Regions from separate parts of the Micromonospora sp. NPDC005806 genome, predicted to be linked through region 3. Evidence: riboswitches for the same ligand, from Rfam matches in the RefSeq annotation. Region 3 holds a riboswitch; each other region holds the start of a gene.
What was found. A riboswitch is a leader RNA that binds a small molecule or an ion and turns the genes downstream of it on or off. The one in region 3 is predicted to bind cyclic di-AMP.
Positions count from the first base shown of each region.

Region 1: it holds a riboswitch for cyclic di-AMP, as region 3 does, so the genes downstream of both, ACFYOS_RS33365 (NlpC/P60 family protein) here and ACFYOS_RS34420 (NlpC/P60 family protein) in region 3, are expected to answer to the same signal.
Region 2: it holds a riboswitch for cyclic di-AMP, as region 3 does, so the genes downstream of both, ACFYOS_RS20085 (transglycosylase family protein) here and ACFYOS_RS34420 (NlpC/P60 family protein) in region 3, are expected to answer to the same signal.

Region 1 covers NZ_JBIAIL010000057.1:6,736-14,206, reverse strand. The annotation lists gene ACFYOS_RS33375 (NlpC/P60 family protein) at 1-848, shown strand, start outside; gene ACFYOS_RS33370 (N-acetylmuramoyl-L-alanine amidase) at 913-2,940, opposite strand; cyclic di-AMP (ydaO/yuaA leader) riboswitch at 3,177-3,312, shown strand; gene ACFYOS_RS33365 (NlpC/P60 family protein) at 3,325-4,359, shown strand; gene dcd (dCTP deaminase) at 4,431-5,009, opposite strand; gene ACFYOS_RS33355 (pyridoxamine 5'-phosphate oxidase family protein) at 5,088-5,633, shown strand; gene ACFYOS_RS33350 (zinc metalloprotease) at 5,703-6,689, opposite strand; tRNA gene ACFYOS_RS33345 (tRNA-Gly) at 6,937-7,010, shown strand; gene ACFYOS_RS33340 (RNA polymerase sigma factor) at 7,284-7,471, opposite strand, start outside.
Region 2 covers NZ_JBIAIL010000019.1:2,210-9,680, reverse strand. The annotation lists gene ACFYOS_RS20110 (M4 family metallopeptidase) at 1-807, shown strand, start outside; gene ACFYOS_RS20105 (YbaB/EbfC family nucleoid-associated protein) at 910-1,371, opposite strand; gene ACFYOS_RS20100 (radical SAM protein) at 1,368-2,078, opposite strand; gene ACFYOS_RS20095 (helix-turn-helix transcriptional regulator) at 2,131-3,021, opposite strand; gene ACFYOS_RS20090 (MFS transporter) at 3,181-4,623, shown strand; gene ACFYOS_RS20085 (transglycosylase family protein) at 4,757-5,413, opposite strand; cyclic di-AMP (ydaO/yuaA leader) riboswitch at 5,413-5,586, opposite strand; gene ACFYOS_RS20080 (glycoside hydrolase family 3 protein) at 5,773-7,471, opposite strand, start outside.
Region 3 covers NZ_JBIAIL010000064.1:55-7,525, forward strand. The annotation lists partial or broken gene ACFYOS_RS34400 (zinc ribbon domain-containing protein) at 1-924, shown strand, start outside; gene ACFYOS_RS34405 (radical SAM protein) at 921-2,222, opposite strand; gene ACFYOS_RS34410 (MerR family transcriptional regulator) at 2,484-3,248, opposite strand; gene ACFYOS_RS34415 (serine hydrolase domain-containing protein) at 3,303-4,682, opposite strand; gene ACFYOS_RS34420 (NlpC/P60 family protein) at 4,849-5,886, opposite strand; cyclic di-AMP (ydaO/yuaA leader) riboswitch at 5,988-6,138, opposite strand; gene ACFYOS_RS34425 (antibiotic biosynthesis monooxygenase family protein) at 6,314-6,718, opposite strand; gene ACFYOS_RS34430 (endonuclease/exonuclease/phosphatase family protein) at 6,837-7,471, opposite strand, start outside.

The DNA.
Region 1 (7,471 bases), on a different contig from region 3:
TCGACGCACAGATCGACAAGCAGTGGGAACAGCTCGAGCCCACTATCGAGCAGTACAACAAGATCCGCTCCCAGCTCAAGGCCAACCAGAAGAAGTCGGACGACATCAAGAAGAAGATGGTGCCGCTGGAGCTGGAGTCGGCCCTGGCGATGAACCGGGTCGGTGACATAGCCGCCCGCTACTACATGCAGGGCCCCTCGCAGGAAATCGGCGCCCTGCTGGTGAGCACCAAGCCGGGCACCCTCGGCGAGCAGCTCGTCATCCTTGACCGGCTGGCCCAGGAGCAGCACAAGCAGATCGCCGGCGTGCTCGCCGTCCGCGACAAGTACAACCGGCAGAAGCAGAAGCTGGACGCGCTGATCGCCACCCAGATCAAGCAGCGCGACGAGTTGGCGGCGAAGAAGAAGCAGATCAACGCCGAGATCAAGCGGCTGACCGCGATGCTGCCGGTGACCTCGATCCGCCCGGAGGGCTGCCCGGCCATCGACGGCGTGGTGAGCAGCGCCGCCCGAACCGCGATCAAGACCGCCTGCGCGCAGGTCGGCAAGTGGTACGAATGGGGTGCCACCGGCCCGAACACGTTCGACTGCTCCGGCCTCACCCAGTACGCCTACAAGGCGGCGGGCATCTCCCTGACCCACTTCACCGGTGCCCAGTGGGACGAGGGGCGGCCCGTGTCCCGGGCCGAGGCCCGCCCCGGTGACCTGGTCTTCTTCTACAGCGACCTGCATCACATGGGTCTCTACCTCGGCAACGGGCTCATGGTGCACGCGCCCCGCACGGGTAAGCAGATCCAGGTCACGAAGATCAGCTACATGCCGGTCGCCGGCTTCCGCCGGGTCACCTGACCTCCCTGCAGCAGCACGAAGGCCCCCGGTCCACCCGGACCGGGGGCCTTCGTCGTCAGGTCGGTCAGGCGGGCGCGCCGACCGAGGCGGGCTGAATCTGGACGTCGTCGAGGTTCACGAACATCACCCGGTGGCCGAACTGGATCTGCACGTACCGATTCTCGCCCCGGATGACCGTCCAGTCACCCGGTGCCGAGCCGTCGAAGGTGACGGCCCGGTAGTACTCGCCCGGCAGGACTCCGCCGACCGCGTACCGCTGGCCCGCGGCGAAGGTGTACTGCAGCGGGGAGATGGTCTGGTACGGCACCCCGGCCGGGTAGGCCGCCCGCTCCGGGTAGGCGCGCCCGTACACCGGGATAGTGGCCTTCCCCGGCTTGGTGGTCACCACGAAGCCCTGTTCCCACTTGGCGGTTGGCGCCGAGGCCGGGTTGTAGAACCAGGCCTTCTGGCCGAGGTACCAGATCGCGGTCCAGTCGCCCTGGATGTCCGCGAGGGCGTACGTCTGACCGGCCGAGGCGCGGGCGCCGTGGTCGGAGATGTACATGGTGTTCGGCGTGCCGTTCGGCCGCAGCCCGCGATCGTTGACCAGCGGCGCGTCGGCGCTCGGCGCGGTGCGCAGGATGACCGACGAGGAGCCGCGCAGCGGACACGGCGCGGCCGGCGGGGTCGGCTTCGGGACGCCCGGCGGCTGCTGGTTGCAACCGATGAAGGCCGGCTGGTTGGTGGCGAAGTCCGGGTCGATGGTGACCAGGCCGGTGTGCGGCGTGCCGGTCGAGTGGAACGGCGCCTTCATCAGGTCGAAGTAGTGCGACCAGTCCCAGTACGGTCCCGGGTCCCAGTGCATCCCGGCCACGTTTCCGGCGGTGATGCCGGGGACGTTGTCGTGGCCCAGGATGTGCTGCCGGTCCAACGGAATCTGGAGCCTGAGCGCCAGGTGCCGGACCAGCTTGGCCGACGTCCGGTACATGGCCTCGGTGTACCAGGTGCCGTGGCCGGCGAAGCCCTCGTGCTCGATGCCGATGGACTTGGCGTTGACGTACCAGTTGCCGGCGTGCCAGCCCACGTCCTTGGCCTTGATGTGCTGGGCGATGTAGCCGTCCACCGAGCGCAGCGTGTAGTGCCAGCCCAGGTAGGTCTTGTCCTGGACCAGCTTCACGCTGGGACCGAAGTAGCCCTCGGTGTCGTGGATGACGATGTACTCGATCTTCTGCTGGGCCGGCCGCTCGCCGAGGTCGTGGTTGCCGTAGTCGCCCGAATTCGGACCGTACTTCTCGTAGGGGGCGGGGATCCACTCGCAGGCGACGCGTACCGGGCACTCCAGGCCGTCCGGCCGCTCGGCGCGGCGCAACCCGAGCTTGTGCAGCCCGGACTCGTCCGGCGTCACCGCGGTCGCGGCCAGGGTCACCCGCTGGCCGTCGTCGGTGGTCCGGCTCGCGCCCTGACCGATCTGGTCGTACACCTCGTCGGCGAAGGCCGCCGCGGCATCCTCGGTGTCCGCGCCGGAGTAGCGGGCCACCGCGCCGTACCAGGCCGCCGGGTCGCTGCCGGTCCCGACCGGCCCGCCCAGTTCCGTCTGGTACGACGCGAGCAGCGCCGCCCCGCCCCGGATGTTGGCGGTGGCGTCGGCGCGCAGCGTCTCGACCGACATGCCGGTGAGCGCGGCGGCGGCGTCGACGGTTTGCAGGGTCGCCTGGGGCAGCACGTCCCCGGACGGCGCGGCGGCGACGGCCGGGTCGAGCGTGAGCGGGCGGGAGTCGTCGCCGCGCGGGTCCTCGTTCTCGTCCACGTGCGCGCTGGACGGGGTCGAGGCGACCTGCTCGGCGTCGGTCAGGTGCATCGGGCCGTAGCCGCCGCTGGTGCTGGGCTGGCCCGCGTGGGTGTCCCAGCGGGACTCCAGGTACGAGACGCCGAGCAGGACGCTCTGCGGTACGCCGTACTCGTCGGCCGCGGCGGCATACTGCGCCTGGCGGTCGGCCGGATTGGCGGTGAGTGGTTCCGCGGCCACCGGGCCGGTGGTCGCGAAGGCGGTGGCCGCCGCGACGGCGGCGGCCAGCAGTATCCGTCTGCCCGACGGCGGGGGTGAGAGGTGCATCGAACCTCCAGACAGGGATGGGGGTCACTGCGTCCTCACCCTCACTCCGCACGGGGCCTGTGGTCAATACCTTTCTGGGTAGTGATGTGGACTGAAAAATATCTTCGACCGTGCCGGGAGCGGCCGGGAATTCACGTACGGAGTGTCACGGCGTCGCGAGTTGCGGATTGATAACGGCGATCTCTACTCTGGTCAATCGTCGACCGGCAGTCTCACCGCCCAGCCCGGGTGGTGACGGTCGGACACCGCCGAGTCGCCTCCGGGCGAGCCGGGGACCCAGGTACCTGGGGTGAATCCGCAGCCACTGCGGTAGGGCGGCGCCCTTCCCGCCCGAACCCGTCAGCTAACTCGGTAGGCGGTCGGAAAGAAGGAGTACGGAGCCCGGTGGCTAACCATGCCCCGCGGCCACCGTCGGTCCGGTCGGTCGACCGGCAGCCGGTTGCGCCGCGTTCACGCTGGTCCCGCTGCACCACCGCCCTCGCCGCCCTGGTCGGCACCGCCGTCATCCTGACCGGCGGCGCCACGGCGGCCCACGCCGACCCGTCGGTCGCCGAGATCGAAGCCCAGATCGACCGGGACTGGAACAAGCTCGAACCGGTCATCGAACAGGTCAACGCCACCCGTGAGGACCTCGCCGCCAAGCGCAAGCAGGCCGCGGTGCTGGCCAAGCAGATCGCCCCGCTGGAAGCCCAGGTCGACCACGCCCTCGGACAGGTCGGCGGCCTCGCCGCCGACGCGTACAAGGGGGACAGCCTCTCCACGGTGAACGCGCTGCTGGGCAGCCGCTCCCCGGGCGAGGTGGTCGACAGCCTCGAACTGCTCGACCGCTTCGCGCACCGCCAGCAGCAGCAGGTGCAGGCCGTCGCCGACCTGCGCGACCAGTTGGCCGCGAAGAAGAAGCCGCTGGACGAGATGATCGCCAAGCTGGCCCGGACCGAGGCCCAGCTCGCGGCTCAGAAGAAGCAGATCGACGCCGAGATCGCCCGGCTGCAGAAGCTGCGGCTCAAGGTGTACGGCAACGGGGGCGGTGGGCCGCTGCGTCCCGCCCCCTGCCCGGCCGGCTACCCGGGTGGCCCCGGCGGGGTCGCGGCCAAGTTCGCCTGCGCCCAGATCGGCAAGATCTACGTCTGGGGCGCCGCCGGCCCGGACCACTACGACTGCTCCGGCCTGACCATGGCGGCCTGGGCCAAGGCCGGGGTCTCGCTGCCGCACAACGCCGCGCAGCAGCACGCCGTAACCCAGCGGGTGAGCCGCGCCAACCTTCGGGTCGGCGACCTGGTCTTCTACTACAGCGACCTGCACCACGTCGCGATGTACGTCGGCAACGGCTGGGTGGTGCACGCCTCCCAGTCCGGCAAACCGATCACGATGAAACGCGTCGACGACGGCCAGATCAACAGCTACGGCCGCCCGGGCTGAGGTGTGAGCAGGGGCCCCTTCCCAACGCCTGGGGTACAGGAAGGGGCCCCTGTTGACGCGAGCGGGCCGGCTCAGCGGGTCGGCCAGGTCCGCCAGTTCTGCCAGGAGCGGCTCGGGGTGGGCCCGCGCTGCCCCTGGTAGCGGGAGCCGTAGACCGCCGAGCCGTACGGGTGCTCGGCCGGCGAGGAGAGCCGGAAGATGCAGAGCTGGCCGATCTTCATGCCCGGCCAGAGGGTGATCGGCAGGTTCGCCACGTTGGAGAGCTCCAGCGTGACGTGCCCGGAGAAGCCCGGGTCGATAAAGCCCGCGGTCGAGTGGGTGAGCAGCCCGAGCCGGCCCAGGCTGGACTTGCCCTCCAGCCGTCCCGCGAGCTGGTCGCCCAGCGAGATCACCTCGAGCGTCGAGGCGAGCACGAACTCGCCCGGGTGCAGCACGAACGGCTCACCCTCGGGCACCTCCACCATCGAGGTCAGGTCGTCCTGCTGGACGGCCGGGTCGATGTGCGTGTAGAGGTGGTTGTTGAAGACCCGGAAGAGCCGGTCCAGTCGTACGTCGATGCTGGACGGTTGCACCAGAGTGGGCTCGAAGGGCTCCAGCGTGAGCGTGCCCGCCTTGATCTCGGTGACCAGGTCGCGGTCGGAGAGCAGCATCGGAACACCATAGCGACCGGAACGGGTGACCTGCGTGTCGGACTACATCTTCGTACACGTGTTCGATAGAATGTCCGCATGGCTTCCTGGTCCGAATTCGCCGCCGACGAGCCCCGACTCGCCGACGAGATCCGCCTTCTCCTGCAGCAGTACGGGCCGGGCTTCGGCTACCTCGCCACGGTCCGCGCCGACGGGGGTCCGCGGGTCCACCCGGTCTCCCCGGTGATCACCGCCGACGGCCTCTACTGCTTTGTCATCGACTCGCCTAAGCGCCGTGATCTCGAACGCGACGGCCGCTACGCGCTCCACTCGTTCCCGCCGGAGGAGAGCGACGACGAGGCGTACGTCGCCGGTCGGGCCCGTCCGGTGAGCGACCCGGCGACCGTGGCCCGACTGGCCGAACTCGGTCGGGCCGCGCCGCAGGTCGACTGGCGGCTGTTCGAGTTCACCGTCGACCTGGCGATGCTGACCCGGCCCGACCAGGCGACCCACCCGGGCACGGGCCGGCCGCAGGTGCGGGTCTGGCTCGACCCGGTGGCGACCGCCCCGCCCCGCCGTACGGTGGCCCCCGCCGAGGGCCGACGCGGCCGGCACGGCTTCGACACCCGCCGCCCGGCCGCCTGACAGTCCACGAAAACGCCGGTGCCGGCCCGTCCGAGGACAGGGCCGGCACCGGCGTTCAGTGCCGGGCGCTCAGGCCGCGCGGTACGCGTTCCACGCGGTGATCATCCGGCTTGCCTGACCGGGGGTGAACTGGAACATGCACGAGTCGTAGGTGTAGTCCATGAAGTTGGTGATCGGGTCCAGGCCCAGCGCGGTGCAGGTGTCCCGACCGGTCGGGCACTGGTAGGCCGGCGAGGCCTCGGCAGGGGTGTCCGAAACGCTGTCACCCGAGCCGGCACAGCCACCCTGGAAGGTGTGGTAGAGGTTCAGCCAGTGGCCGATCTCGTGGGTGCCGGTGTCGCCCTGGTTGTAGTTGGTCGCGGTGCCCCCCGGCAGCGACTCGTTCAGCGCGACCACGCCGTCCATGCTGTCGAGCTTCCGCTTCGGGAAGGTCGCCCAGCCGAGCAGGTTGTCGCTCAGCTCGCCCAGGTAGATGTTGAGCGTGTTCTTGCCGCCCTCACGCAGCGCGGACTTCATCTGCCGCTCTGCCGAGGAGCCCTGGATGATCGGGTACCAGGCCGTGTTGGTGACGTGGTGCACCTTCTGGAGTTGGAAGCCGAAGGCGGTCGGGGCGCCGCCGGTGGCGTCGCTGTAGGCCTTGTTCAGCACGTCGATCTGCTGGGTGACCATCGAGTCCGGGATGTTACCGCCGGCGCGGGTGCTGTCCCGCTGGATGACGTGCACGACGACCGGGACGGTGACGGTGGCCAGCGGAGCGGCCGCCTGGGCGCCGCCGCGGAAGGTGGCCCGCTCACGCAGCGCAGCGGCGAGGTCGGCCTCGCGCTCGCGGACCTGCTTGGCGGTCAGCTCGTTGGGGTCGAGCTTGCTGCTGCCGCCCTTCGCGACCCGGGCGTTCGAGTGGACGACGGCCGGCTCGGCGCAGGAGCCGCCCGGGGCGGCGGAGACGGCTGAAGCAGCGGGGACGACCCCCACAGCGGCGGTGCTGAGCAGCAGCGCGAGGGTCGTCGACGCGACACCGGCGGCCCGCCGGGTCAGCAGGTTGGGACGAAGTCCCATGGGCCCACCTCTTTCCGGCGGCGTCACAGGGGGTATGTCACGCCGAGTCGGAGAACGTTGGGGAGACGTTACAACCGATCGACGGATTTGAGAACAGCCATATGTTGCCGTGGGGAAACCTTCTGCCGCTCGGCGGGCCCGCGGGGGTTGCATGATCGTTTCTCGGGGGGTTGCGCGGTGGGCCGGAGCCGCCACGGGGGTACCTGGGTGCACGGAGGTGGTGCCCTCAGGTACAGTGGTGCCGCCTGCGGGTGTAGTTCAATGGCAGAACATCAGCTTCCCAAGCTGACAGTGCGGGTTCGATTCCCGTCACCCGCTCCACGCGAAGGCCCTGGCCAGGACGCGAGTCCCGCAAGGGCCTTCGATATTCCACGGGCCACCAGCGCGCGATGGGCCCATCCGGGCCATCAGCTCGCGGGCACAAAGCACCTGGGCCACGGCCGGTCCCGGACGAGGTCTACGCGCCGACCGTGGGCAATTTTTCCCCGGGTTCGCCGCGCCCCCGCCGTCCACGTTCAGGATTCGGCCGACGTGGCCGACGCGATCGACGGCATCCGGGCCGCGCTCGAATCCCGGCCGGCCGAGCTGGAGAAGTCAGCCCAGCGCGGCCGCCTTGCGCAGCAGCACTGAGCGTTCGCGCTGGTTGGCGCACAGCCGGGCCGCCAGCTCCAGCTCGGCGCGCGCCTCCGGTCGCCGTCCGAGCCGGGCCAGCAGTTCACCGCGTACGGTCGGAACCAAATGCGAACCGGGGAGCCGGTCCGAGGCGATCAGCTCGTCCACGA
Region 2 (7,471 bases), on a different contig from region 3:
ACCACCGAGGTGCACGCCGCGGCCGGCCCCGGCAACCACTGGTTCTACCTGCTGGCCATGGGCAGCAACCCGACCAACGGCCAGCCGACCAGCACGACCTGCAACGGCAGCACCGTGACCGGCCTCGGCATCCAGAAGGCCATCAAGATCATGTACAACGCGATGCTGCTGAAGACCACGTCGTCGTCGTACCTGAAGTACCGCACCTGGACGCTGCAGGCGGCGAACAACCTCTACGGCAGCACCGGCTGCACCGAGTTCAACACCGTCAAGGCCGCCTGGGACGCGGTCAGCGTGCCGGCCCAGACCGGTGACCCGACCTGCTCCGGCACCACCACCCCGCCGCCGACCGGCTCCTGCTCCGGGCAGAAGCTGGCCAACCCCGGCTTCGAGTCCGGCAACGTGAGCTGGAGCGCCACCTCCGGCGTCATCACCACCGACGCCGGCCAGGCCGCGCACGGCGGCTCGTGGAAGGCGTGGCTGGACGGCTACGGCACCACCCACACCGACACCCTGTCCCAGTCGGTGGCGATCCCGTCCGGCTGCCGGGCGACGCTGACCTTCTGGCTGCACATCGACACCGCGGAGTCGACGACGACCACCGCCTACGACAAGCTGACCGTCAAGGCGGGCAGCACCACCCTGGCCACCTACTCGAACCTCAACAAGGCCACCGGCTACCTGCAGAAGTCCTTCGACATCTCGTCGCTGGCCGGCACCACCGTGAGCATCTCGTTCAGCGGCGTGGAGGACAGCTCCCTGCAGACCTCCTTCGTCGTCGACGACACGGCGGTCACCCTGTCCTGAGCACCACCGGAGCGGCCGGTCGTCGTCCTCCCGACGACCGGCCGCTTCGTCGTGTCAGTCGTAGAGGGCGGTGCCCTGTCGTGGGCTGGCGGGAGCCTGAGGTCAGGCGGGCCGCTCCGCCGGGGCGGCGGCGTCCCCGCTCCGGTTGAGGCGGGCGACCACGCCCTCCATCGCCTGGCTGAACATCTCCATCTGCCGCACCGACTGCTCCGGCAGGCCGCCGAGCCGCGCGGCGAGGGCGTCGACGTCGGCCCGCGCCGAGGCGCTGACCTGCGCGTCGAGCTCGGCGAGGGCGGCGTTGGCCGCCGCCACCACGTGCCCGCAGACGGTCTCCCAGCCGGTCCCGGCCAGCGCCGGGTCGACGGTGACGGACTCCAGCCGGCCACCCTGGACGGCCACCGCGCGGACCTGGCCGTCGGCGGCGGTGCCCTCGGCGCGTAGCAGCTCGCCCGGCTCGCCGTCGGCGTGCCCACCGGCCCGCGAGCGCATGGACGACAGCGCCTGCTGGGTCTGGGTGAGCAACTCGTCGAGGCTCGCGGCCGCGGAGAACGGGTCGTTGGTCATAGCCGCGCTTTCTTCACGTCTTTCCGGAGCACCGTGACGATAGCAACCGGTCCGACGGCGACGCGGTCCACACCGCTCAGAACGTCCGCCGGTACAGCGAGGTCGGCGTCTGAGAAGCTGTGCGACAGGTTCTGCACGTACAGCTCGTCGACGCCGATCCGGCCGAGCAGCCGGACCAGCTCGGGCAGCTCGGCGACGGTGTCCCGCATCGCGACGAAGACGACCCGGAGCCACGGGGTGTCGCTGCCCCCTGCCCGCTTCGCCGCGACCAGGCCGGCCAGGTTCGCCACCACCGTGTCGAAGTCCGCCCCGTCGCGCACCCGCTGGTACGCCTCGGCATGGGCACCGTCGAGCGAGACGTGCATCCAGTCCACCCCGCTGGCCACCAGCTCCTCCGCCCGCCGCCGGGTCAGCAGCGTGGCGTTGGTGTTGAACCCGACGTAGATGTCCCGCTCGACCGCCGCCGCGATCATCTCCATCAGGTACGGCGACAGCAGCGGCTCGCCGAGCCCCTGGAGGGTGAGCCGCCGCAGGGCGGGCAGGTCCTCCACCAGCCGATGGAACAGCTCCGGCCGCATCGCGCCGGCCAGCTTGTTGACCGGCGGCCGATACCGGACCAGGCACATCAGACAACGCAGGTTGCAGGCGGAGGTGACCTCCAGTTGGAGGTTCGTCGGCAGCGGCGGATCGTCGACGGCGACCGGCATGCCCCCGGTTGCCCCGCGGCGACCGGGGCAAACCACCCCGCCCGCCGTCGGGTCACGCCCGCTGGCGCACGGCGAGCGTCTCCGCGCCGAGGTCCGCTTGGAGCAGGCGGAGCGCGGCCTCGGCCGGCGAGCCGACCGCCGCCGGGTAGGTCATCAGCCGGTGGCCGGCGTCCCCGGGCAGGTGCAACATCTCGAAGTCGAGGTCGAACTCCCCCACCACCGGATGCCGGAGCCGCTTGGTGCCGGAGACGCAGGTCTGCACCGGGTGCCGGGACCAGAGGGCGGCGAAGGCCGGGCTCTTCATCGACAGCTCGCCGATCAGCTCGGCGAGCTCCCGGTCGTCGGCGTGCCGGCCGGCCACCAGCCGCAGCGCGGCGACCGCCCGGGCCGCCTCCTCCTCCCAACGGACGTGCAGGTCACGGGTGTGCGGGTCGAGGAAGAGCATCCGGGTCAGGTTGGGCCGGTCCACCGGCCGGTCCGGGGCGTCGGGATCGAGGTGGCCGGCGAGGAGCCGGTGCGCGAGGGAGTTCCAGGCCAGCACCTCGGTACGCCGGCCGAGCACCAGCGCCGGCACCTCGGTCATCGCCGCGATCAGCTGCCGTACTCCCTGGCTGGCGGTGTCGGGGCGGGCCGGCCGGCGACGCCGGCCCGGGCGGGGGCGGGCCAGGTCGTGCAGGTGGGCACGCTCGTCGTCGGTGAGCCGCAGTGCCCGGGCCAGCGCCTCGATCACCGCGTCCGACGCGTTGCCGCTCTGCCCCTGCTCCAGCCGGGTGTAATAGGTGATACTCACCCCCGCCAGCTGGGCCAACTCCTCCCGCCGCAGTCCGGGGACCCGTCGTGCGCCGTACGAGACGACGCCGACGTCCTCGGGGGCGAGCCGGGCGCGCCGGCTGCGCAGGAATTCTCCGAGCTCCCCGGCTCCCGGGCGGTGCGGTGCGTGCATCGGCCCATCATGCCCGGCCCGGTGCGCCGTTGCCTGTCCCTATGGGTGCCAGGCAGCCGCAGACCAGGCGGTGCAGGGTCCTGGCTGGCGGCGCCGGCCGGGCCGACGGTGGTCGCGGGTCGCTCCTGGGCGACCCGGCTACCTGAGAGAGGATCTCCGATGACCCGTCTGGACTCCCCCGCCGTCGCGCCGTACCCGGTGCCGACCCGGCGGCCCGGGCTCGCGTTGGCCGTGCTGCTCACCGCGAGCTTCACGCTGGCCGTGGACTTCTCGATCCTGACCGTCGCGCTGCCGGTGATCGGCCGGGATGTCGGGTTCGGGCTGGACACGCTGCAGTGGATCACCACCTCCTTCGCCCTCTGCGCGGCCGGGTTCACGCTGCTGTTCGGCCGGATCGCCGACCTGTTCGGCCGGCGCCGGCTGTTCCTCGCCGGCATCGCGCTGCTCGGCGTCTCGTCGCTGGTGGGCGGGCTGGCCATCGCCCCGGGAATGCTGATCGCGGCACGGGTCGCCCAGGGCCTGGCCACCGCTGCGGTCGTCCCGGCGGCGTTGTCGCTGCTGACCACCGCGTTCCCGGAAGGACCGGCACGAGACCGGGCGCTCGGCCTCAACGGCGCGCTGATGGCCGCGGGCTTCACCACCGGGGCGATCGTCGGTGGCCTGCTGACCGACCTGTTGAGCTGGCGGTGGGCGTTCTTCGTCAACGTGGTGGTGGCGGTCGCGGTGCTGGCCCTGGCGCCGCTGGTCCTGGCGGAGAGCCGGCCACCCCGGCGGCCCCGGCTCGACCTGCCCGGTTCGGTCACCGTCACCGCCGGGCTGCTGGCGATCGTGTACGGGTTGACGGCCGCCGGTGAACACGGCTGGACCGACCGGCGGGCCCTGGCGGCGCTGGCCGTGGGGGCGGTGCTGCTGGTCGCGTTCGGGGCGGTGGAACGGCGGGTCGACGCGCCGCTGGTGCCGGCGGCGGTGCTGCGTCGGCCGACCGTACGGTGGGGCAACCTGCTCGGCCTGCTCGCCTTCGCCACCGAGACGTCCCTGGTGTTCCTGCTCACCCTCTACCTGCAGTCGGTGCTCGGTTTCCCGCCGCTGGTCGCCGGCGGCTCCTTCGCCGTCCTCGGCGTCGGCACGGTGCTCGGCGGCATGCTGGGGCCTCGACTGGTGACCGCATGGGGCGGCCGGCGGACCATCGTGGCCGGCTTCCTGGCGCAGGCCGCCGCAACCGCGCCGCTGTGCCTGCTCGGGCCCGACCGGGGATGGATGGCCGTGCTGCTCGTCACCACGTTCCTCGGCGGGGTGGCCAACCTGGTGGTGATCGTCGGCTTCATGGTGACCGCGACGTCCGGCCTGCCCGACGGCGAGCAGGGCCTGGCGACCGGCATCGCCACACTGAGCCAGCAGGTGGGGATCACTGTCGGCACGCCGGTCATGTCCGCGGTGCTGGCCGCGGTCGTGCACGGCCTAGGCACCGAGGGCGCCGGGGCGGTGTTGCGCGGGGTCACCACCGCCGTCGGGGTGAACGCCGGCCTCTGCCTGCTCGGCGCCGGGCTCGCCGCGCTCCTGCTCCCCCGGCTCCAGCCTGCCGGTCGGGCGACCGTGGACTGAGCGGCGTGGTGGCGCGGGATGAGACGCGCGGAACGCCCGACCGGTCTCCCGGTCGGGCGTTCCGCGGACCGCCGGGGAGGTCGGTCCGGTGGTGCGTTCCGCGGACCGCCGGGGAGGTCGGTCCGGTGGTGCGTCAGCGCAGGCGCAGCTGCTGGCCCGGGAAGATCAGACCAGGGTTGGCACCGACCACGCGCTTGTTGCGCTCGTACAGCGCGTGCCAGCCGCCGGCGACCTTGTGCACGCCGGCGATCTCGGACAGCGTGTCACCGCGCTTGACCACGTAGGTGCTGCCGCCGCCCGCGCTCGGCGCGGTACGCCGGTGTTTGCGGGTGGTCGGCCGGTCGCTCCGCGACCGGTCCTTCGTGGCCTTCTTGTGCGACTTCTTCGAACCCGAGCCCGGCTTGGCCGAGTAGTGCTTGGTCGAACCGGCCTTCTTGCCGCAGACCGGCCAGGCACCGATGCCCTGACCGTCGAGCACCTTCTCGGCGATGGCGATCTGCTCGCTGCGGCTGGCGAGGTCGGCGCGGCCGGCGTACTTCTGCCCGCCGTGGCCGTTCCAGGTGCTCCTCGAGAACTGGAGCCCGCCGTAGTAGCCGTTGCCGGTGTTGATGTGCCAGTTGCCGCCGGACTCGCACTGGGCGATGGCGTCCCAGTTCACGCTGGACGCACTGGCCGGGGCGGCCGGACCGAGGATGGCGGCGGCACCGGTGGCCGCGCCGACGACGAGCGCCCCGACGGCGATCCGACGCTGAGTGGTCCGGCGGTGACGGGCGACGTGTTCACTTGCCATGTGGTTTTCCTCCACGCCGACGAGGTGAGCTGTCGGGTTCGGGCCGAGGAGCCCGGCCGCCGGACGGCGGCTTCACCCCGAGGTGTCGAGCACCGAGGAACGAGTGGGTCCCCCGCTCCCGCCTGAGGTCCAGGTCCCGACAGGCCGGCGGCGGGATTAGGCGTTGCCGGCCCGTGGTGTCCGCGATCGCGAACGGAGACGACGTTAGGGACGGTTTGGGACGATCGCCCACTTCTTGTGAAGTTCTTCACCCGGCCGAGCGACGGCCTCCCGTTTCGAGTTGCGGGCGGACCCGACATGCCTTACACGCGGACACATCACCCACAGTGGCCGTCCACGCCGGCTCCGCACGCGTCCCTTCAGTACGTCAGTCCGTAGCGCTGCGGGAAGAGCGGAACCTGCCCGTCGCCGGCGTTGATGGGTTGCTGGCTGACCGAGTTCATCCAGGTCATCGGCAGTTTGCCGGTGGGCGCGTAGCCGCCGAAGAGGACGTCGGCCACCCCTGCGCCCTCGGTGCCGGGCAGCCAGGAGGCAAGCAGCGCGGTCCAGTTCGGCAGCTCCGCCGCGACGTCCAGCGGTCGGCCGGAGACCAGCACCACGATCACCGGCACGCCGGCCTTACGCAGCGTCGAGATGGTGCGCAGGTCCTCCCGGTCCAGGCTCATGCTGCCGGTGCGGTCGCCCTGCCCCTCGGCGTACGGCGTCTCGCCCACCACGGCGACCGCGGCCCGGTAGGTGCTGTCGATGCCGGTGCCGCGTTGGTTGTAGGTGACCGTCGTGGTCGGACCGACGGCGGCGCGGATGCCCTGCAGGATCGTGGTGCCGGGGGTGATGTTGCCCGACGAGCCCTGCCAGGAGATGGTCCAGCCGCCGCTCTGGTTGCCGATGTTGTCGGCGTTCTTGCCGGCCACGAAGATCTTGTTGTTGTCGCGGGCCAGCGGCAGGATGCCGGCGTTGTTCTTCAGCAGCACCTGGGACTGGCGCACGGCCTGCCGGGCGAGCGCCCGGTGCGCCGCGCTGCCGACCGTCGGGGTCCAGCTCCGGTCGGTGTACGGCCGCTCGAAGAGCCCGAGTTCGAACTTCTTGGTGAGGATGCGCCGGTTGGCGTCGTCGATCCGGCTCATCGGCACGTGCCCGTTCTGCACCTCGGCGCGCAGGGTGCTGATGAAGGTCTTCCAGGCGGTGGGGACCATCACCATGTCGATGCCGGCGTTGATCGCCGTGCTGACCTCGGCGGCGGTGAAGCCGGCGGTGCCGTCGATCTGGTCGATGCCGTTCCAGTCGGACACGACGAAGCCGGAGAAGCCCAACTCTCCCTTGAAGACCGTGGTGATCAGGTACTGGTGGCCGTGCAGCTTCACGCCGTTCCAGCTGCTGTAGGAGATCATCACCGAACCGACGCCGCGCTGCACCGCGGCCTGGAACGGCGGCAGGTGGATGGCCCGCAGGTCGGCCTCGCTGAGCTGGGTGTTTCCCTGGTCGTCGCCACCGGTGGTGCCGCCGTCGCCGACGTAGTGCTTGGCGGTGGCGAGCACCGAGGTAGGCCCGCCGAGGGTGCTGCCCTGCAGGCCCGTGACCAGGGTGGACAGGCTCGACACCAGGTCCGGGGTCTCGCCGAACGACTCGTAGGTGCGGCCCCACCGGTCGTTGCGGGCGACGCAGAGGCAGGGGGCGAAGTTCCAGTCGACGCCGGTGCCGGAGATCTCCTCGGCGACGACCTGGCCGATCTGCTGCACCAGGGCCGGGTCCCGGGTCGCACCGAGCCCGATGTTGTGCGGGAAGATCGTCGCGCCGAACACGTTGTTGTGCCCGTGCACGGCGTCCGCCCCGTAGATCATCGGGATGCCGAGCGGGGTGGCGAGGGCGGCCTGCTGGAAGTTGTCGTACATGTCGGCCCAGGACGTGGCGGTGTTCGGCGAGGGCGCGGAGCCGCCGCCGGAAAGGATCGAACCGAGCCGGTAGCGGGTGAGGTCGGCGGCGGTGACCGAACCGCGCTCGGCCTGGGTCATCTGGCCGATCTTCTCGTCCAGGGTCATCCGGGCCAGCAGGTCGGCGACG
Region 3 (7,471 bases):
CAGTACGTGCGGCTGATCGGCGGCCGTACCGACGAGCACCTGCAGGCAAAGCACGGGAGGCTGCGCGACGAGATCCGCCACGTCTCCCAGCGCCGCGCGAACTTGAACACCGCGCTCGAGTGGGCCGCCGCAAGGTGGTCCGTCGACCAGGCCATCGCCGCCAGGGCGACCGTCATCTATCTCGAAGACCTGCGGTCGATGGAAGCACGGGGCATGAGCGCCACCCTGAACACGCGCCTGTCCCAGCAGGTCCGCGGAAAGATCACCGACCACATGCGGCACCTCGCCGCCGAGCACGGTATCGCCGTCGTCACCGTCCCCGCCCGCAACACCTCAAAGCACTGCCCGCAGTGCCTAACCCCGCTACGGCATTGCAAAGCCCCTGACAAGCCGACCGTGGCCGGTTGGAAGTGGGCCATCTGCCCCAACCAGTCCTGCCGTTGGCAGGGCGACCGTGACCACGGCGCCTGGCGCCGCATCGCCGCCCGCGGCCTCACCCACCAGGCCAACACCGTCACCGACCGCACCAGCGGGGCCATGATGATCCGCTCGGTCGTCGACACGCTCGAAGCCACAGCCGTCATCACCCCCACGACCAAGGCCAGCCGTCAGGATCGGTCGCACACCGGCCCTACCCGGCGCCACACCTCACGCCCCGCGCCCCGGCGACGCAGGGCACCCTCCCCCACCCGGCCCCACAGCCGAGCGGGCAAGCGTCCGGAGGGACACGCACCAACGGACCGGACGAGGCTGCCCCGCGCAGCCCACCGGCACCAGGACGTGACCACGATCAGCACACCCACCACCGGCCACCGGCCACGAGGGGCCGCCCTGGGCGCGGGATTCCACTTCCACGCCCACGCATCCCCGCCACGGTGGGAAACGATCCCGGAAACCCCATCCGACTCAGGATCCCTAAGCTAGTCAGAGACGCTGTCCATGAATGAGCTGACCGAGAAGACCGCTCGGCCGGGGCCGGCCGGGCCGTACCCGGGCGGGCTGGACAGGCCGTTGGCCTTCATCGTCGCGGCGTAGACCTCCAGCAGCCGGATGTGGTATTCGAGCGGCGCACCCTGGGGGTTGGTTCTGCCCAGCGGAGTGGTCGGCTCAGGGCACCAGGTGGTGAACCGCGGGGTGATGCCCCGGGACATGAAGTACCGCAGGCCCTCGGCGGTGGAGTCGATCGCCTCGTCCACGCTGGTGAAGCCGTACGGGGCGGCCATCTCGACGCCAGCGACGAAGTTCGGGATGACGTTACGCGGCCCGAAGACCTCGGCGGAGTCGAGGATTCGCCGGTGCCACTCCTCCCGACCCACGTACCGCTCCTTGCCGGGGCAGTAAAGCTCGAACAGCCGCTTGTCCCACACCTCGTAGTTGGGGTGGTAGATCCGGATGCCGTAGTCGTGGAACCGCTGCACGTCGGCCCGGGGCAACGCCTGGGCGACCACCTTGCCGATCCACCGGCCCGGGAACCGCTCCTCGATCGCCTGGGCGTACCGGCCATAGAAGTCGGCCTCGGCCAGCCCGTCGACCTTGGACGTGATGCTGCCGCCGGTCAGGGTGTACGCCTGCGACGCGCCGGCGGTGTCGTGCCGGTCAATGATCTCCAGCGCCTCCAGCACCTCGTCGACGGGCTTGACCCCGGTGTACGGGCGGCCGGCCTGCTTGTGCTGACGCCAGTTGTGGTTGATGTCGCAGTACTGGCATTCCTCCTTGGCCCCGAAGTACTGGCAGACCCGGAACACGGTCAGATAGATGAGGTAGCCCCACTGGATCGTCGGTGCGACCTCCATCACCGACTTTCCGTTGGCCAGCCTGTGCCGGTAGTAGTCCGGCATCGGGGGCAGCCCGACGTCGGCGATCGGCCGGCCGTCCAGGAACAACCGCAGGCGGCCGTCGCCGTCGTCCTTGACCCGGTACGGCGAGTCGGGATTGGTGCGGACCGAGACGACCGTGCGGCGCAGCCCGTACGGGCCGCCGGTGAGCACGATCTCCTCCGGAGGCCTGCGCAGCGCGGCAGTACCCAAGTCCGGCAAGGTCCGGTGGTCGAAGGAGAAGATGAAGTACGACTTGGGCTTGACCGCCCCGCTCTCGTTGTCCGTCAACGCCGAGTCGTCGAAGGCCAGGCCGCCACGCAGCAGGTCCTCCTTGATGACCGCCTCTTTCGGCACGTGGGGGAAGCGCCCCATCAGGTCCTCGATGAGATCGGTGCGCGACTGCATGCGCCCTCCCTGGCGGTTGTGCACGAGGGCCCCGAGGTGGTGCGCGAGGCCTGGAGGTGGGTCGGGAGCGTCTCCCTGCCGCCTCCAACCTAGTCAGCCCGCGCGGGCCGGCAGGACACCACCCCTCGGAATGTGAGGCGACGCGCCAACCGCACTTCAGTGGCGATGCCTCGTCGAACCGGTGAGGGCGGCTGCGACCAAGGGAGTCGGGGACACCATGAGCACGCCATCCCCGCACTCAGTGGTCGGGTGGGCGACTGGTCAGCCGCCGCGGGTGGGCGGGGACGCCGCCGGTACGGCAGGGGAGAGGTCGGCCTGGGCTCGCTGCCGGATCAGCGCGCCGATGCGGTCCCAGGCCGGCGACGACGCCCCCGGATGGGTCGCGGCCAACCGGGCGGCGCGGGGATCCGGCGCGGGTGACGGCGCCCGCCCGGCCGCCCACCGGGCGACGCGCGCGGCCAGGGCGGGTAGCCGCGGGTCATCCGGGGGCCAGTCGAACGCGGCGTCGTACGCCAGGTAGACCGCCTGGAACTCCGGGTCCTCGATCGCCTGGTGCTTGTCGGCGATCCACGCCGCCGCCTGCGCGGGGAACGCCGACTGCAACAGGATCCACAGGTCTCGCTCGGTCCGGATGAACCGCTCGCTGATCCCGAGCCCGCGCAGGCGCTCCAGATAGTCGGCCACCTCCGCCGAGACGAACAGCCGCTCACCCGTCCGCAGCCCCGCCACCCGCTCCCGGGCCCGGCGCAGGTCCTGGATCCGCTCCCGCAACGCACGGTCGATCTCCGTGACGGCCGCGGCGAACGCCGCCGGGTCGGCGGCCAGCAGCTCCCGGACCCGGGCCAGCGGCACACCGGCCTCCGCGAGGGTGCGGATCTGCACGAGCTGCACGGCGTGCTCCGGGGTGTAGCGGCGGTATCCCGACGCGTCCCGTTCCGGTTCCGGCAGCAGCCCGCGCGCGTGGTAGTGGCGCACCGCCTTGATCGTCACGCCCGCGTACGCGGCCAGCTGACCGATGGTGATCATGCTGTTCGGTCGTCCCTCCGTCAGGCCACCATCATGTCAACGGCCGCGCCCGCCTCAGCCGGCGAGGCTCCGCGTGAACAGGCGACCGGCGAGGTCGACGCCGACCACCTCGCCCCGCGCGTCCCGGGTGAAGTAGCCCCGCTGGCCGTCGAAGGCGCCGCCGGTGATGACGTACTCGTCGCCGGCCCCGGGCAGGAAGCCGAACGTGAAGGGCGCGTGGTCCGGGGGCAGCTCCCGGTCGGAGGCCGCCCGGATCTCCGGCCTGATCCGCACCTCCAGCCGCAGCCCCGGCCCGTCGTCGGCGATGGTCAGGGTCATGGCGTCGATCTCGTAGCTGCCCACGACCTCCCGGGCCCGCGACTCGTCGTACGGCAGGGGCTCGGGGTCCCGGTCGTGCACGTCGAGGTACGTCGCCAGCGCCCACCGGACCACCTCCTGGTTGAACGGAATGCCGTTCGGCCCGGCGTTGGCCAGCGCGATCACGGCGAAGTTGCGTTCCGGCACCAGGAGCAGCTCGGCGAACTGGCCGTTGGCCGAACCGCCGTGGCCGACGGCGCGCACGCCGTCGATGTCGCGCAGGAACCAGCCGACACCCAGCGCGTCCCCGAGGGTGCTGGCCCGCAGCGCCACCGTCGGCTTCTGCATCCGGCGCAGCAGCTCGGCCGGCAGCACCCCGGCGCCCGCCTCGCCGCCCCCGTCGCCGAGATGAAACCGAGCCCACCGCAGCTGGTCGGCCACGGACGACACGAGACCGCCTCCCGGGTTGTTGCCGCGGGTGCCCTTCCATGGCCGGGCGACCGTCAGCCGGCCGTTCTCGTCGAGGTTGTGCCCCACCGCGAACCGGCGGGTCATCACGTCGTTCGGGCTGAAGAAGCTCTCCGCCAGGCCCACGGGCGTCAGCACCAGCGACTCCACCGCCCGTTCGTAGGTCAGGCCGGTGACCTTCTCCAGGACCCGGCCGGCGAGGTTGTAGCCGGCCTGGCTGTAGGAGGCCCGGGTACCCAGGGGTGCGGCTTGTTCCAGCTCGTGCATCCGGGCCACGTACCCGGCGAGCGCGTCGTCCCCCTCGCCGGTGTCGACGATGACCCCCCAACCGAGCCCGGCGGTGTGGTTGAGCAGATTCAGCACAGTCACCTCGGCGGCGGCACGCTCGTCGGCGAGGACGAGCTCGGGCACGTACCGGCGCACCGGCGCGTCCAGGTCGACCCGGCCGTCGGCGACCAGGCGCAGCAGCGCCGTCGCGGTGTAGGTCTTGGTCACCGAGCCCAGCTGGAACAGCGTGTGCCCGTCGACCGGCAGCGGGTGTTCGACGTTGGTGACCCCGTGGCCGGCGTGGTACTCCTGACCGTCCACCCACACCCCGACCACGACCCCGGGGATCCGGTGGCGCTCGGCGGTGGCGGAGACGAAGGCGGTGAGCTCGTGGTGCGACATCGGATGGCCTCCCGGCTGACTGCGATGGGCCGGGCGACCGTGGCGAGGCCGCCGACCCGGTGACGCCTCCGATGCTCGAACCTTGACCCTGGGTCAAGGTCAAGCCTGGCCGGGGGAGGCATCGTGGCAGCCTGAGCCGGGATCGCCGAGGCTGCGGACCGGACGGTCAGCCGGGGCGGCGGGCACCGCTGTAAGGCATGTTCGCCAACTGGGCCATCCGGACCACGTCCCCGGTATGCGGCGCGTGGACGATCAGTCCGTTGCCGACGTACATACCCATGTGATGGTGATCGGAGTAGAAGAACACAAGGTCACCCGTGCGAAGGTTTGCTCTGCTCACCGCCACACCCGCAGTCCATTGTGAACCTGTGTAATGGTCCAGCTGCACCCCGGCGGCAGCCCACGCGTACTGGGTCAGGCCGGAGCAGTCGAACGAGCCTGGACCGTTGGCCGCCCACACGTATGGCTTCCCGATCTGCTTGCACGCGGTCTTCGCCGCGACGCCGCCGCTGCCCGTGATGGGGACCGCGGGACACTTCCCACCGATGAACAGCGAACTGGTCGACGTGATGGGCGAGGTGCTGCTCGCGGTGGCGGCCGACTGCGCGGCGGCTGCGGCTCTGGCCGCCGCGGCGTCCGCGGCCGCCTTGGCCGCCGCGGCCTTCTCCGTGGCGGCGATCTGTCGGTGTAGCGCGTCCAGCCGCTTGATCTCGGCATCGATGGCCTTCTTGCGAGCCGCCAACTGGGCCTGCTGGCGCTGCTGTATCGCGATCAGCGCGTCGACCTTCTCCTTGTCGGCGTCGTAGCTCGCCTGCTGGGCCGACAGTCGGGTGATCTGTCGCTGCTCCGAATCTGCCACCTGATTCACGAGCGCGAGTTGATCCCCCACTGCCGTCGGCGGCGAGCCGCGGGACAGCAGGGCGTTGAATGTGGAAAGCGACCTTTCCCGCTTGTAGTACCCCGCCAGAATCTCCTGGACCCGGTCCCTGCTGACCTCCACCGACTTGCCGAGCGGTTCGATCCTCTGGCTCAGTTCGGCCGATCTCCGCTGGTTCGCGGCCAGGTCCGTCCGGACCTTGTTGTACTGCTCGATGACTGGCTCGAGCTTTTGCCACGCTGCATCGATCTGCTTCTGCACATCGGCGGCCGACGGCGCCGCATGGGCGGGGGCCGCGGGCCCGACCGCCACCATGGCCGCCGCCACGACGGCGAGGATTCTGGTGAACAGGCGCGATCCGGCGGGCCCAGTGCGCACGGGTGGCAAAGGGTTCGGCTCCTTCCACTCGAGGCCGACGCACCTCACGGTGTATCGACCTCGACCGCCTACCGGGTTAGCTGACGGGTTCGGGCGGGGAAGGCGCCCTACCGCTGATGCGGATTCACCCCGAAACCTGCGGTGGTTCCCCAGCTCGCCTGGCGACGCCAGTGACGTCCAGCGACTCGGCGGTGGCCGTCCCGGGGCACTCCAGGTGGAGACCGACATCCGGAACGGACGCTGACCAACATTAGTGAGGGAAGCCCAAGGAAATCAACGAGCGGGTGACGCCAATTCTCTACGCTGTCAGGCGGCCACATTGGGTGCCGGAATTATGCGTACGATAAGGCTCCGCTAATCGAATTCTTAATCGCCGCTAATCTTGACCAGGCGAGGCTGACCCGCAGGTCTGTCCCTCGGCATCCGGCGCTGCATTCGCACTGGGGCCTGCAGCGAACTCGTAGGCTCGCTCAACACGCGCCACCTCAACGCGGTAACGCGCGAGCCACTTCTGCCGGCCGAGCCGCTGTGCAACTACATGCTCGGAGTTCCGCTTCCAGGTGCGGATCGATTCGGCGTCAGCATAATAAATGACAACCAGATCACTGCCGTTCGGCAGGACCGCTGACTCCCGGCCAAGGTAGCCAGGCTGAGCCTCGGCCAGCTTCACCATCCGCTTGTTCATCTCGGCGTAGCCTTCGGGATCTATTCCACTCGGCGTGATCGTGAAGATGGCGACATGGTACGGCGGTTCAGGTCGAGTCCAGTAAGGAGTGGCCACGGCTCATGGTACTTGCACATCCGGCACCACGTCCGTTGGGATCCCGGCCGGGGCGTGCTTCGGTCCCACGACCGGAGCACCCCACTTGGCGGGTCGGCCGCCGCCCGGGCGGCCCGGCTCAGTTGCCGCGCTGGTGCAGTAGAAGATCGGTGACCACCGGCCGGTGATCCGAGGCCGAGGTCGCGATGGTGTCCGTGCCCAGCACGCTGATGTCCGGCGAGATGCTGATGACGTCGATCCGCTTCACCGGATTGATCGCCGGGAACGTCTTGCCGCCAGTCGAGGCAGTGTCACGCAGGTCCTGCCACAGGGCGGCCAGCTCGGGCGCCCGCGGCTCCGCGTTGAGGTCACCGACCAGCACCTTCGGCCCGGAATCGGCGGCCAGGATGTCCAGCGTGTCCGCGACCTGCATGCGCCGCACGGTCGGGTCCGCCCGGTAGTCGAGGTGCGTGGAGTACACGTGCATGTGCGCGCCCCGCACGTTGATCGTCACCTCGGCGAAGCCCGGCGCCGGGGCGGGTACCGGGTTGGGCACCTGGGTCGAGAGCCGGGTGATGTCGTGGTTCTCGGCCTCGAGGATCGGGTAACGGCTGAGGACCGCGACCCCGTACTGCCGGCGGGACGCACCGGCGGTCAGCGGATCCAGGTCGTAGATCGGCGCGAAGAACGCCTGCATGCCCAGCCGCTCGGCCAGCTCCTGGGCCTCGTCCACGAAGTTGCTGCGGGTTCCCCAGTGGACGTCGACCTCCTGAA